Regions from separate parts of the Patulibacter sp. NPDC049589 genome, predicted to be linked through region 2. Evidence: riboswitches for the same ligand, from Rfam matches in the RefSeq annotation. Region 2 holds a riboswitch; each other region holds the start of a gene.
The links. A riboswitch is a leader RNA that binds a small molecule or an ion and turns the genes downstream of it on or off. The one in region 2 is predicted to bind cyclic di-AMP.
Positions count from the first base shown of each region.

Region 1 (4,266 bases), on a different contig from region 2:
GACCAGGTCATCGGCGTCAACGCGGTGATGGAGTCGTTGCAGGCCGGCGGCTACGCCGACCGGGTGCTCTGCGCGGTCTTCGCGTTCCGAGAGGAGCGGACGTCGAGCCCGCTGCACCTCGTGTACCTCGCCAAGCGCGGAACCTGGTACCCGTTCGTCCCCGTGCCGGGCCAGACGAAGGAGCGCGGCCGTGAGCGCGAGCTGCAGCTGCGCGCCGTCCTGGACCCGATGATGGGCCTCGAGCCCGAGATGGACCGCTGGTACCCCCTCTGGGGCGCCCCGATCGGCGCCTGAGCGGCCCAGCCCCCTGGGAACGCAGAAGGCCCGCCATCGGCGGGCCTTCTGCGTTCCGTGCGACCCGGGCCCGTCGGGCACCGTGCCGCCGGCCGGGGTTAGGCCTCGGCCGGGTCCGGGACGAGGCCCTCGCCTGTGAACTCCTGGCCGGCCTCGGCGAAGGAGAAGTCGTCCGCCGGGATCAGCACGTCGGAGCCGATGAGCTCGTCGTCGGCCAGCGGGGTCCCCTTCTCGCGCACGAACGCCAGGAGCTTGGCGAACTCGCGGGCGTAGCCCTCGGGGTCCCCGGCGTCGACGGCCGCGACGACCGCGTCGTCGATGTCGTTGAGCGCCGCGTGCGTGTCGTCCGCCAGCCGGTACTGCTGGTCCATGAAGATCCGGACGATCACGCCTCCTTCTCCTGGCTCTGTGGCGCCGGGGCCGCGTCGGGAGCCGGGGTGCCGCCGGCGCCCAGCTCGGCGGCCGGGGCGCTGCCCTGGCCGAGCTCGGCCTTCATCCGCTCGAGCTCGGAGTCGACCTGCGACCCGGCGGAGAGCGCCTCGAGCTGACGATCGATGTCGTCCTTGCCCGAGCCGAGCTCCATCATGTCGCCGAACGTGCCGGCCTCCTCGAGCTCCGCGACGGCGTCCGCGCGGGCCTTCATGTTCTCCGTCTTGTCGACGGCGCGCTGCATCGCCATGCCGACCTCGGCCATGGACTCGCCGACGCCGGTGGCCGCCTCCGAGATCCGGACCTGGGCCTCCGCGGCGTTGTACTGCGCCTTGATGACCTCCTTCTTGGTCCGGAACTGCTCGACCTTCGTGCGCAGCTTCTGCTCGCTGGCGACGAGGGCCTGCTGCTGGTTCTCGAGGTCCTGGATCTGACCGCTCAGGCCCTGAAGCTCGGTCTGGATCAGCGTCTTGCGCTCCAGCGCGGTGCGGGCGAGGTCCTCCTGCCCGGCGGCGAGCGCCTGACGGGCCTGCGTGTCGAGCTTGACGATCGACTGCTGCTGCTTGTCGGTCTGCAGCTGCAGGCGCTTCTTCGCCGTGACGACGTCGGCGATGCCCTTCTTGACGTTCTGGAGGTTCTCCAGCTGCTTCTGGTAGCTGTAGTCGAGCGTCTCGCCGGGGTCCTCGGCCTTGTCCAGAACCCGGGACAGCTTCGCTTTGATGGTGGTGGACATGCGGGCGCCGAGACCCATGTGGTGCTCCTCGTGGCGTTCTTGGGGATGATCGCCGGTCAGCCTATCGGTCCTGCCTCAACGGTCCGTGAAGTCGACGCGGGCCGGGGACGTGGCGCGCCGGGAGTCGTCGCCCGCGACGAGGCCCCGGAACGACGAGAGGCGCCGCGATGCGGCGCCTCTCGGAAGCGGGGCGGGCCGTCGGGCCCGGGGCCGGCGGCCTACAGGCCGTCGGGGTGCGTGACGACGTACTCGTCCTCGTCGGTGCGGTTGTCCGGGCGCCACTGCGGGCCCTTGGCGCCGCTGGGGTCCTTCGCGGCGGAGGTGTCGAGGCGCAGGCCGGCGATGATCGCGAAGGCGTGGCCGGAGTTCCCGTAGACCGAGATCCACTGGCCCTCGCCCTCGATGCCGTTCTTCCAGGCGTCGTCGAACTCGTAGGACGCGAGCGGGGTCTTCAGCAGGCCGCCGCCGATGAGCGCGTAGGAGACGGTGCCGGAGCAGTCGTAGGCCGTGTCCTCGACGCGGGCGTGGCCGCCGCCGAGGCGGTAGGGCTTGCCGACGATCTTGTTCGCCGCGACGACCGCGGACTGGACCTGCGCCGGGGCCTTCAGCGGAACCCGGGCGAACCAGGCGGTGCGACCGTCGACCGTCTTGCCCTTGTACCGCTTGGCCTTGATGCCGTTGGTGGTGCGCATCCCGACGGGGATGACGACGGTGCCTGGCGCCGCGGGCGCCGCCGGCGTGACCGGGGCGGGTGCGGGCGTGGGAACCGTCGGGGCGACACCGCCGGTGGCCGGAGCCGCCGTCTGTGCTGAAGCGGAAGCCGTGACGCCGGTGAACCCGGCGGCCAGGACGGCGGTCATCGCTATGGCCCGTGAAGTCAAACGCACTACGTGCTCTCTTTCGTCGGCCTACGGGGTTAGCTGACGGGCTAGCGCAGAAAGAGACAGCGCTTCCACCGGAAGACCGGCGAATTAGCCCCAAGAACACGTGGTTCCCCCGCCCACCGGATTCGACTCCGGTGATTCGGCTGCCGGGACAGTAGCAGTCCTGCCGCAAGACGGCACCCACTGTTGCAACGAGCCGTGCAGCCGCGAGGGTTCCGTGCGCCCGGGCGGTGGGTCGTGCGAGGCCGAGACCTCCGGCGACGACGCACGTACCCGCGAGAGGGCGCCGCCGACCCCTCGTCGCTGTGCGTTCGCGCACGGACGGCGGCCGTGCGGTTACCGTGCCCCCGATGCGTCCGGTCCCCACCCGCTCCCGCCGCGCGACGGCGGCCGCCGCCCTGGCCGTCTCGGCCGCCCTCGTCCTCGCCGGCTGCGGCGGGGGCGACGACGCCGAGTCGCCCTTCACCCCGCCGAAGGGCGACGACTCCTCGGCGTCCGCGCTCGGGTTCCCCGTCGTCGCCACCCGGAACACGACCCGGACGGGTACGAAGGACCCGGTGGACGCCGCCGCGGCCGTCGCCCGCGCGGCGTACCCGGACGGCTCGGAGGCCAGCCGCGCGAAGGCCGTGACGATCGTCGACGACCAGGACTGGCGGACGGCGCTGGCCGCCACGTCGCTCGCCGCGCCCCCGATCGGCGCACCCCTCCTGTTCAGCGACGGCGCGAAGCTCCCGGACGCCACGGTGTCCGCGATCGACGCCCTGAAGCCGTCCGGCAGCGACGCGGCCGGCAAGGCGCAGGCCGTGCTCGTCGGCAAGGTCGGACGGCCCTCCGGCCTGCGGACGGACGCCATCGAGGGCGCCGACCCCTACGAGCTGGCGCGCGCGATCGACCGGTACACCACGCAGGCCCGCGGCCGCTCGAGCGACCGCGTCCTCGTCGTCAGCGCCGATCGCCCCGAGTACGCCGTGCCGGCCGCCGCCTGGCTGGCGAAGTCCGGGGACCCGCTCGCGTTCGTGACGAGCAAGGGCATCCCGCCGGCCACCGCCCGTCAGCTCGCGTCGCACCCGAAGGCGACCATCTACGTGCTGGGGCCCAGCGCCGTGGTCCGCCCGTCGGTCACCAAGCAGCTGCGCAAGTACGGCACCGTCAAGCGCGTCGGCGGCGTCAGCCCGACCGACAACGCGATCGGCTTCGCCCGCTACAAGGACGGCTCGTTCGGCTGGAACGTCAACCAGCCCGGCCACGGGTTCCTCATCGCGCGGGACACCGACACGCTCGGCGCGATCAGCCTCGCGCCGTTCGCGGCCTCCGGCCTGCACGGCCCGCTGCTGCTCCTGGACTCCTCCGACCAGCTCTCGGTCCCCGTGCGCGAGTACCTGCGCGACGTCAAGCAGGGGTACTACCCCGACGACCCGACCCTCGACGCGACCGCGGTCGCGCGCTACAACCGCGCGTGGCTGACCGGCGACGTCTCGCAGATCAGCGCGAAGGTCCAGGCGCAGATCGACACGCTGCTCGAGCTCGCGCCCGTGGACGACTCGCCGTCCGGCGGCGACGACGGGCTGCCCCGCGACGGCTCCGGCACGACCACGGCCCCGAAGTCGACCACGAAGGCCCCGGCCACCACCACGACGCCGACGCCGAAGGCGCCCTGAGCGCGCGGCCCCGCCACGTGGCGGGGCCGCGCGGGGATCGGTACAACAGACGCATGAGCGAAGCGCAGCGGCCGGACCAACGCGATCTCGGCGTCGCCGTCACGGTCGACGACATCCGCCGGCTCACGGGCGCCGCCACCCCGCACTTCGCGCAGCAGATCCGCAACCGCGTCGCGCGGCTGATCGACGGCCTGCCCGCGCAGCACCCCGCGCGCCTGGTCGGCGAGGCCGAGGTCCGCCGGCTGACGGCGCTGGGGACGAGCGGGGA
Region 1 covers NZ_JBFAPC010000023.1:35,317-39,582, forward strand. The annotation lists gene AB0L40_RS06515 (hypothetical protein) at 1-294, shown strand, start outside; gene AB0L40_RS06520 (hypothetical protein) at 393-683, opposite strand; gene AB0L40_RS06525 (PspA/IM30 family protein) at 680-1,474, opposite strand; gene AB0L40_RS06530 (peptidoglycan endopeptidase) at 1,675-2,148, opposite strand; cyclic di-AMP (ydaO/yuaA leader) riboswitch at 2,347-2,495, opposite strand; gene AB0L40_RS06535 (hypothetical protein) at 2,691-3,998, shown strand; gene AB0L40_RS06540 (hypothetical protein) at 4,052-4,266, shown strand, end outside.
Region 1: linked by a shared signal. The riboswitch ahead of AB0L40_RS06530 (peptidoglycan endopeptidase) and the one ahead of AB0L40_RS22850 (septal ring lytic transglycosylase RlpA family protein) in region 2 are both predicted to bind cyclic di-AMP.

Region 2 (4,266 bases):
CGACGATCTCGACCTCGTCGCGCACGATGCCCATCACCCGGGCGGACGCCTCGCGGTAGGCGTCGTGGTCCGGCGGGACGATGATCGCCTGGGGGCAGCGGTTCTTCGCCGTCGCCAGCGGCATGGCCGACCCGACGCCGAACTTCCGCGCCTCGTAGGTCGCGGTCGTGACGACCGACCGCGGCCCGTCGTGGGCCACGATCACCGGCTTGCCGCGCAGCTCGGGGCGCCGCAGCAGCTCGACGGAGGCGAAGAACGCGTCGCAGTCCAGGTGCCCGATGCACCGAACAGGTGTTCCCTCCGTGCCCACGATCCCAGGGTACGCCCGCCTGCGGCGGGACGCACCCGGGTGGGCGGGTGTCGACGCCCGGCAGGCGCTCAGCAGGGCACGAGGATCAGCGAGCCTCCGGACTGCCCGCTGAGGTCCGGGGAGAACTGGTTGCAGAGCTGCTGCGGTCCGCGGTTGCCGTCGCCCCCTCCGCTCCCGCCCCGCTTGGCCCTGCTCCTCGGGGTGATCGAGTACCGGCGTTCGATCCGCAGGTCACCGGTGGCCGCCGAGAGCTTCAGGGGGACCGTCGACCTCGCGCGCCGGGTCAGCCGGATCGAGATCCGCTTCGTCACGGTCCTGCCGGCGGCGATCGTGCCCAGTGACGTCGCCGCCGGGGCATCGAGTCCCGCCGCCCGGCCGATGCGGACCTTCACGCCCGTCGCAGGGGCGTCGCCGGGGTTGGTCACCTTCACCGTGATGCGACGGGTCCGGTCGCGCACGACCGACGTCGGCACCCCCGAGACCCCGAGCCGGAGCTCGGGGAGTGCCTTCAGCACGATCGGACCGACGGTGTCGAGGACGTTCGCGGGGTTGCCGAGCTCGGTCGTCGTCGCCACGGCGCAGTCGAAGGCCCGGTTCTTCAGTGCCGGGTCCCGGAGCTCGAAGCGCTGGACGGCGTCGAAGGTGTCGAAGTTGTCGGCCGAGCCGACGGCCGCGAGCGGATCGCTCGACGGCCCGGTCTGCAGCCCCCACGCCATGCCGCCCGGCGCCTGCGTCTCGCCGACGACGGAGACGCCAGGGGTCTTGTCGCAGCCGGTCGCGGAGCGATGGGCGAGGAACACGTGGACGCCGACGCCGTCGTCGGTCTTGTCCGGCCGGGTCGCGAGCTGGATCGCCACGCGGACCGTGCCGGTCTTCCGGTCGTATCCGAAGGCGGCCGCCTCCAGGTCGCGGCCGGATCGCGGATCGGTCGCGTCGCCCGTCGGGTCCGGCGCGGCGCCGCTGAAGTTCGCCATGGCGGGTGCCGCAGCAGCGCCGACGCTGACGATGACCGCGACGGAGACGAGGAGCCGGGGGATGCTCATGACCCGGACCCTAGCGCCGTCGCGGGTGCGGTCCGCGGGGATTCGGCCTCGACGGTGGGGCCCACGATCTCGCCGCGTGTTGCACGTCCCCGACGGCACCGGACGCCACCCGGCACCGCAGTCAGACGTCGAGGTCCGGCCGCGGCACCGTGCGACGCCAGGACACCGCCCGGAACGCATCCCACATCCACGGGCTCCGTGGAATCGACCGTCTAGCGGTCGACCATCACCGTGCCGGTGGAGCCGAAGCCGAGGCGGGCCTTCGTCGCGGCGGTGAGGTCGAACTCGCGGCCGGCGATGTACGGGCCGCGGTCGACGACGCGCGCGCTGACCTGGCGAGAGCCGAGGCGGAACGTCAGCTTCGTGCCGCACGGCAGCGTCTTGTGGGCGACGCCGATGGTGCCGGGGCTCAGGTGGCCGCCGCAGGCCAGGGCGCTGCCGTACAGGCCGGGCCCGTAGTACGACGCGTAGGTCGAGCGGAACCCGTGGATCCGGTCGACGCGCTCGATGTCGCCCTTGCCGTGCGAGTTGGAGACGATCCGCAGGCGGGCGGAGCGGTCGCCCATCGCGGCGATCTTCGTGCTGACGCGGAAGCGGCCGTCGCGGCCGACGGCGTCGCGGTCCACGGCGCGCCACTTCGAGCCCTTGTGGAGCTCGAGCCGGACGTGCTGGCCGGGCGAGTGGTGCCGGACGCGGCCGGCGTAGACGGCGCGCCGACCGATGAGGCCGGCGCCGCGCTCGGTGGTGGCGCGGATGGCTGGGGTGGGGCGCTTCGCGGCGGCGGGTGCCGTCGCGGGTGCTGCGGTGGGTGCGACCGGAGCCGCCGCGGTGGCGGCGACGGGGGTGGCCAGCGAGGCGGCGGGTGCCGCGCCGGAGGCGGGTGCCGGGGTCCCGGACGGCGCAGAGGCCATGGCGGGGACGGCTGCGGTCAGGGCCAGCGCCGCCCCGGCCGCGAACGCGGCCCGGGTCGGCGTGACGACGACGTCACGATTCACGGTTGGGTCTCCTCTTCGGGAAGACGCCTACGGAGTTAGCTGACGGGCTCGCAGCCCCCGGTCGTGCCGCACATGGGTGCGGGACGGCCGGAGGACGCTACGGACGACTCAGCGTCCGATTCGCCCCGTGCCGCGGCTCTCGAGGGGAGAGCGCTGCGGCGGTGGGTCCCCCGTTCGGAACGTGCGGGCACGTCCCGACTCGGCGTCGGTGAAGGTGTCGTGAACCCTAAGGGCTCGTCAGCGGCCCGCCCCGTGCGATCGCGCACACCCGCCAGAACGGCGTACACGCGCCAACATGGCGTATGCGCGCCACGATCGCACGGCCCGGAAGATCACGTGCCCTGGCCTCGAGACGCCGCGTGCTCCGGCCGCGAACCGCCGTCGCCCGACGACCACCGGGCGCCGCGCCGGCCGCGTCGCCCGCCGGGCCCGCCCCCGCCGGCAACCGGCTCCTCAGAGCAGCGTCGAGATCATCGTCATGACCGTCGCCGCGGCCATCTCGGAGCCCTCGAGCTCCGCCCGCATGCGCGCGAGACCGAGGCGCAGGCGGCCCTTGACCGTGCCGAGCGGCAGCCCGGAGCGGTCGGCGATCTGGTTGGCGGTGAGGTCGCCCCAGCAGGCGAGCGCGATCGCCTCGCGCTGCGGCACCGGCAGGGCCGACATCGCGCGCATGAGCGCGGCGCGGGCCTCGTTGCGCTCGGCCTCGCTGACCACGACGTCCGCGGGCAGCGGGGGCGGCGCGGCCGCGAGGCGCTCGGTCGCGCGGCCGGCGGCCTGGCCGGAGCGCAGCAGGTCCAGCGCCCGCGAACGGGCGACCATCCGGACGTACGCCCCGAGCGGACCACGCGCGGGGTCGAAGCGCCGGGGGTCGCGCCAGAGGCGGACGAAGACGTCGTGGACCACGTCCTCGACGTCCGACCGGCGACCCGCAGGCGCGAGGATCGACGCCGCCGCGTTGGCCGCGGCGGGCGCGTGCTCGGCGTAGGCGCTCGCGAAGTGGTCGGGGTCTCGGAGGTCCATGGCGGTCCGGTGTCCGTGGGCACCTCTCCATAGAGTAGCGGCACGCCAGACGAACGCCGAGGCGCCATCGAGATTCGCCACCCGCCGACGCGGACGAGCGGAGGCTACCGCGCCGCCCAGCGCGCCGCGCCGGACCGGGACGAACGTCCCGGCCGGCGGTCAGCCGACGGGGCGAACGGCGATCACCATGCGCGTGATCGCACACACGCGCCCCTGGTCGTCCGTCATGCGGACGTCCCAGACCCAGGTGGTCCGGCCCTTGTGCAGCCGCTCCGCGCGGGCGTGGACCGTGCCCTCGAAGCAGGGGCGCAGGAAGTTCGTCGTGTTCGACAGGCCCTGGGCGGAGAACCCGTCCGGGACCACGGCCCGGGCGGTGGCCATCGAGGTCAGCGACTCGGCGATCGCGGCGTAGACGCCACCGTGGACGAGACCCATCGGCTGGCGGACGTGGTCGCCGACGGGCAGCGAGGCCTCGGCCCAGTCCTCGCCGTGCTCACCGACCTGCAGGCCGATCAGGCCGTCGAGGGTCTTCTCCAGGGGCACCACGGGCTCGAACTCCATCGCGTCCGATCCTAGAGCGCGCGGGCGGAGCGGCCTCCGGACGCCCGTCACAGCTCTTACCTCACCGTAACCTGGGCCCGTATAGGCTCACCGCCGATGTCCCGCTTGCAGGAGCTCCACCCGGACCAGCAGGCCGTCCTGCAGCTCGTGCTGCGGCGGCGGATGCCGTACGGGGACCTCGCCGGCCTGCTCGGCCTGACCGCAGAGGGCGTGCGCGAGCGGGCCCTGGACGCGATCGACGGCCTGGCGCCCGACGACGTGCCGGGACTGGCGCTCGAGGACCGCGACCGGATCGCCGACCACCTGCTCGGCCAGGACGACGGCGAGGCCCGCGAGG
Region 2 covers NZ_JBFAPC010000166.1:7,939-12,204, forward strand. The annotation lists gene dinB (DNA polymerase IV) at 1-310, opposite strand, end outside; gene AB0L40_RS22845 (hypothetical protein) at 379-1,353, opposite strand; gene AB0L40_RS22850 (septal ring lytic transglycosylase RlpA family protein) at 1,566-2,348, opposite strand; cyclic di-AMP (ydaO/yuaA leader) riboswitch at 2,358-2,563, opposite strand; gene AB0L40_RS22855 (sigma-70 family RNA polymerase sigma factor) at 2,802-3,368, opposite strand; gene AB0L40_RS22860 (PaaI family thioesterase) at 3,528-3,929, opposite strand; partial or broken gene AB0L40_RS22865 (hypothetical protein) at 4,026-4,266, shown strand, end outside.

Region 3 (4,266 bases), on a different contig from region 2:
GCGGGGCTAGTGTCGAGCGGTGCCCGAGACCTTCACCGAGGACCCGCTGACCACCGAGCGCTTCGACGAGGCGCTCGTCTACGCGTCGCGCCACCACCGGCGGCAGCTGCGCAAGGGCGGACGGATCCCGTACGTCGCGCATCTGCTCGCGGTCGCGTCGATCGTGCTGGAGATGGAGACCACCGAGGACGAGGCGATCGCCGCCCTCCTCCACGACGTGATCGAGGACGGCGGCGGCATGGCCGCGCACGCCGAGATCGCCGAGCGCTTCGGCCCCGACGTCGCGCGCATCGTGCTCGCCAACTCCGACTCCGTCACCGGCGACGCCGACAAGGCGCCCTGGCACGACCGCAAGCGCGAGTACCTCGAGCGGATCGCCCACGAGCAGCCGGACGAGCTGCGCGTCTCGCTCGCCGACAAGCTCCACAACGCCCGCTCGCTCGTCAGCGACCACCGCCGCGTCGGCGACGAGCTCTGGTCGCGCTTCACCACCGGCAGCGGCGACGACGTGCGCTGGTACTACGGCGGGCTGCTGACGGCGTTCGCGGCGCGGACCGAGGACCTCGGCCCCGGCGGCCGCCGGGCTCTGGACGAGCTGGAGCGCGCGGTGCGGGAGCTCGGCTGAGCCCCGACCGGCGCGCTCGGCGGGGTCGGGGCCGCCCGCGAAGCCGGCCCCACCCCTCGACCCCTACGAGACCCGCTTGGCCCCGACGTAGTTCTGGCTCCAGTAGCCCGACGTGAAGGAGTGCTCCATCACGCCGTGCGACGTCGCCGAGATGACCGTCGACGAGCTCGTCGCGATGCCGACGTGCGAGGCGCCGGCTCCGGCCGTCGAGAAGAACACGAGGTCGCCCGCCTGGACGTTGGCCTTCGAGACGCTCGTGCCCACGCCGTACTGCGCGAAGCTCGTGCGCGGCAGGGAGATGCCGGCCTGCTTGAACGCCCACTGCGTGAGGCCCGAGCAGTCGAACGACGACGGGCCCGTCGCGCCGTAGGAATACGGGACGCCGATCTTCGACTGGGCCGCGGAGATCGCGGCGCCCAGGCCGGTCGACGCGGAGGCCTTCTCGGCCGTGGCGGACCCGGCGGACGAGCCGCTGGACGACCCACCGGCCGTGGCCGTGATGCCCATGCTGGCGAGCGTCGCGGGACCGGGGACGCCGTCGACCTCGAGGCCGTTGCTGCGCTGGTAGTCGCGGACGGCCTTGCGGGTCTGCGGGCCCCACTCGCCGTCGGCGCCGATGCCGAGCTTCGACTGGATCGCCTGGATCGTGGACGAGGACAGGTCCGGGTCGCTCGCCGCGGAGGAGACCGAGCGGCTGGAGGCCTTCGAGCCGGTCGACGCGGACGCCTTCTTGGCGGAGGAGCCGAGCCCGAGCTTCGACGCCGTCAGCGTGCCGACGACGCCGTCGATCGCCAGGCCGTTGGCGCGCTGGAAGGCGCGGACGGCCTTGTGGGTCGCGGTGCCGAACTCGCCGTCGGCGGTGATCCCGAGCGCGCGCTGCAGCGCCGCGACGCGGGCGCCGCTGTCGCCGCGCTTGAGCATCGAGTCGGTGACCGGGGCCGCCTGCGCGGTGCCGGCGGTGACCGCCTCGGTGGCCGGGACCGCGAGCGTGACGCCCACGAGCGCCATCGCCAGCTTTGATCGAGCGCCCTGCTTGACGCCCACCTTCCGCGCCGCGGCGGACTCGCGCCGCAGCTGCGAGCGGACCTTCGACCGCTCCCAGAACTCGTGCTCGGCGAGGTCGCGGTCGCCGGGGCGCGGCGCCTCGAAGGCGTACGACTCCTCGGTGATCCCGATCCGCCACAGCTCGGTGGTCGCGGTGGCCGTGCTCGTCGTCATCGTCGGTGCCATGTGTCCGTGCTCCTGATTCAGCGGCCTACGGGGTGAGCTGACGGGCTCGCGCGGTGCGCTACGCCGAGGACTACGGCGATTCGCCCCAGGGCCGATGACGACCCGGTTGGTTCCCCCGCTCCGGCCGCCACGACGGCGTCCGGACTCGGCCTGGTGATCCATCTTCTACACGAACACGGCGCGGCGCGAGCCGATTCGGTCCCGACGGGGAGGAGTTCAGAAGACGGCGTCGACGGGTACGGTCGACGCCACGGCTGCGTTTCCCCCGCCCCGCCTCCGATGTATCCTCGACGCCGTCGTCGGGCGCCCATCGTCAGCCCCGCAGGACGGTGAGAACGCCCGCCACGAGGGCGATCGACCGGCCCGCGGGCCGCGCCGCGCGACCCTCGTCGCCGCCGTCTCCGCCGTCGCCGGACTGGGCGCGACGACGCTCCCGGCGACCGCCTACGCCGCGTGCCGCGGAGCCCACAGGTCCGTCGCGTCGCCGGGCACGTCGCACGCCGGGGCCGCCGTCCGCTGCCTGGTCAACCGGCAGCGCGCCGCCCACGGCCTGCGGCAGCTGGGCTTCAGCAGCCGGGCCGCCCGAGCGGCACAGCGCCACACCGACGACATGATCCGCCGGCACGACTTCTCGCACGTCTCTCCGGGCGGGTCGACGATCGCCGATCGCGCCAACGCGGCCGGGATGCACTGGCGCCGCGTCGGCGAGACCATCGCCGCCGGCCAGCGCACCCCCGCCGCGGTCGTCACCGCGTGGATGAACAGCCCCGACCACCGCGCGAACATCCTGAAGCCGAGCTTCCGGGTCCTCGGCGTCGGGGCGTCCCGCCGCGGTACGGGCGGCTACGGCGGCACGACCCGGACGCAGGTCTTCTCGACGCCGAAGGGCTGAGGCCCCTCGCGCACGGCGGTTCGCCGGCGCGCCCCGGGGGTAGACGCGCCGCGTGTCCACCCCCGGTCCCGCGTCCCCCGGCCGCCTCCACGCCCCGACCGTCGGGAGCCCCGGTTCATGAGCGACCTCGTGCTGGTCACGGGCGCGTCGGGGTTCATCGGCTCGCAGCTGATCGAGCGGCTCGCGGGGCCGGAGGTGCGCCTGCGCGCCCTGGTCCGCGACGCGAGCCGGCTGCACCCGCCGGACGGCGTCGAGCTGGACGTCGTCGAGGCCGACCTGTCCGACGCGGAGTCGCTCGTCCCGGCGCTGCACGGCGTCGACGTCGCGTACTACCTCGTGCACTCGATGGGCGGCTCCGGCGACCTCGAGCAGCAGGACCGCGAGGCCGCCGAGAACTACCTTCGCGCCGCCCGCGCGGCCGGGGTCCGGCGGACGGTCTACCTCGGCGCCGTCGGCTTCGATCCCGAAGGCGGGTCCTCCGACCACCTGCGCAGCCGCCACGAGGTCGAGGAGCTCCTGGCCGACGGCACGCCCGAGGTCGTGGTCGTCCGCGCGTCGATGGTCGTCGGCGTCGGCAGCGGTTCGTTCAAGACGCTCGTGCAGATGGTCGACCGCCTGCCCGTCCTCGCGACGGCCCCGTGGCGCGAGGCGCGCTCGCAGCCGATCGCGGTCGACGACGTCCTCGACTGCCTGGCCGCCGCGCGGACGGCGCCCCCGGGCCGCTACGAGATCGCCGGCGCGGACGAGCTCTCGGTCGAGGAGCTGATGCGGGAGATCGCCCGCCAGCTCGACAAGCCGTACCGGGCGCTCTCGGTGCCGATCAGCGTGCCGAAGCTCGAGGGCCTCGTCGCCTCCGCGGTCGCGGACGAGGACCGCGCGCTGATCACCGCGCTGCTCGAGGGCCTGGGCGACGACCTCGTCGTGGACCGCAACGACGCGGAGCCCGTGTTCGGCGTGACGCCGCTCGGGTTCTCCGAGGCCGCGGCCCGCGCGATCCCGCGGATCGTGGCGGCCGACGACTGACGCCGAGACGCACCCGGGTGCGACGAAGAACGGCGCGCGCTCGACGGTGGCCGGACCGCCGCGTCCCGGGGCGGACCACCGGGTAGCGATCCGGCGTGCCCGCCCCCGCCGCCATCCTCGACATCGACGGCACGCTCGTCGACACCAACTACCAGCACGCGCTGGCGTGGAACGAGGCGTTCGTGCAGCACGGCTTCGTGCTGCCGATCTGGCGGATCCACCGGTCGATCGGGATGGGCGGCGACCAGCTCGTGGCGAAGCTGATCGGCGAAGACGCGGACGCCGAGCACGGCGACGACATCCGGGCCGCGGAGGGCGCGCTCTACCTCGGGTCGATCGCGTCGGTCCACCCGTTCGACCGCGCCCGGGAACTCGTCGAGCGGCTGTCGTCCGGCGACCGGCGTTGCGTGCTGGCGAGCTCCGCGAAGGCGAAGGAGGTCGACCACTACCTCGACCTGCTCGACGCCCGCGAGCTCGTCGACGGGTGGACGACGTC
Region 3 covers NZ_JBFAPC010000020.1:351-4,616, reverse strand. The annotation lists gene AB0L40_RS05835 (HD domain-containing protein) at 20-625, shown strand; gene AB0L40_RS05830 (NlpC/P60 family protein) at 689-1,855, opposite strand; cyclic di-AMP (ydaO/yuaA leader) riboswitch at 1,863-2,016, opposite strand; gene AB0L40_RS05825 (CAP domain-containing protein) at 2,016-2,747, shown strand; gene AB0L40_RS05820 (NAD(P)H-binding protein) at 2,865-3,770, shown strand; gene AB0L40_RS05815 (HAD family hydrolase) at 3,866-4,266, shown strand, end outside.
Region 3: linked by a shared signal. The riboswitch ahead of AB0L40_RS05830 (NlpC/P60 family protein) and the one ahead of AB0L40_RS22850 (septal ring lytic transglycosylase RlpA family protein) in region 2 are both predicted to bind cyclic di-AMP.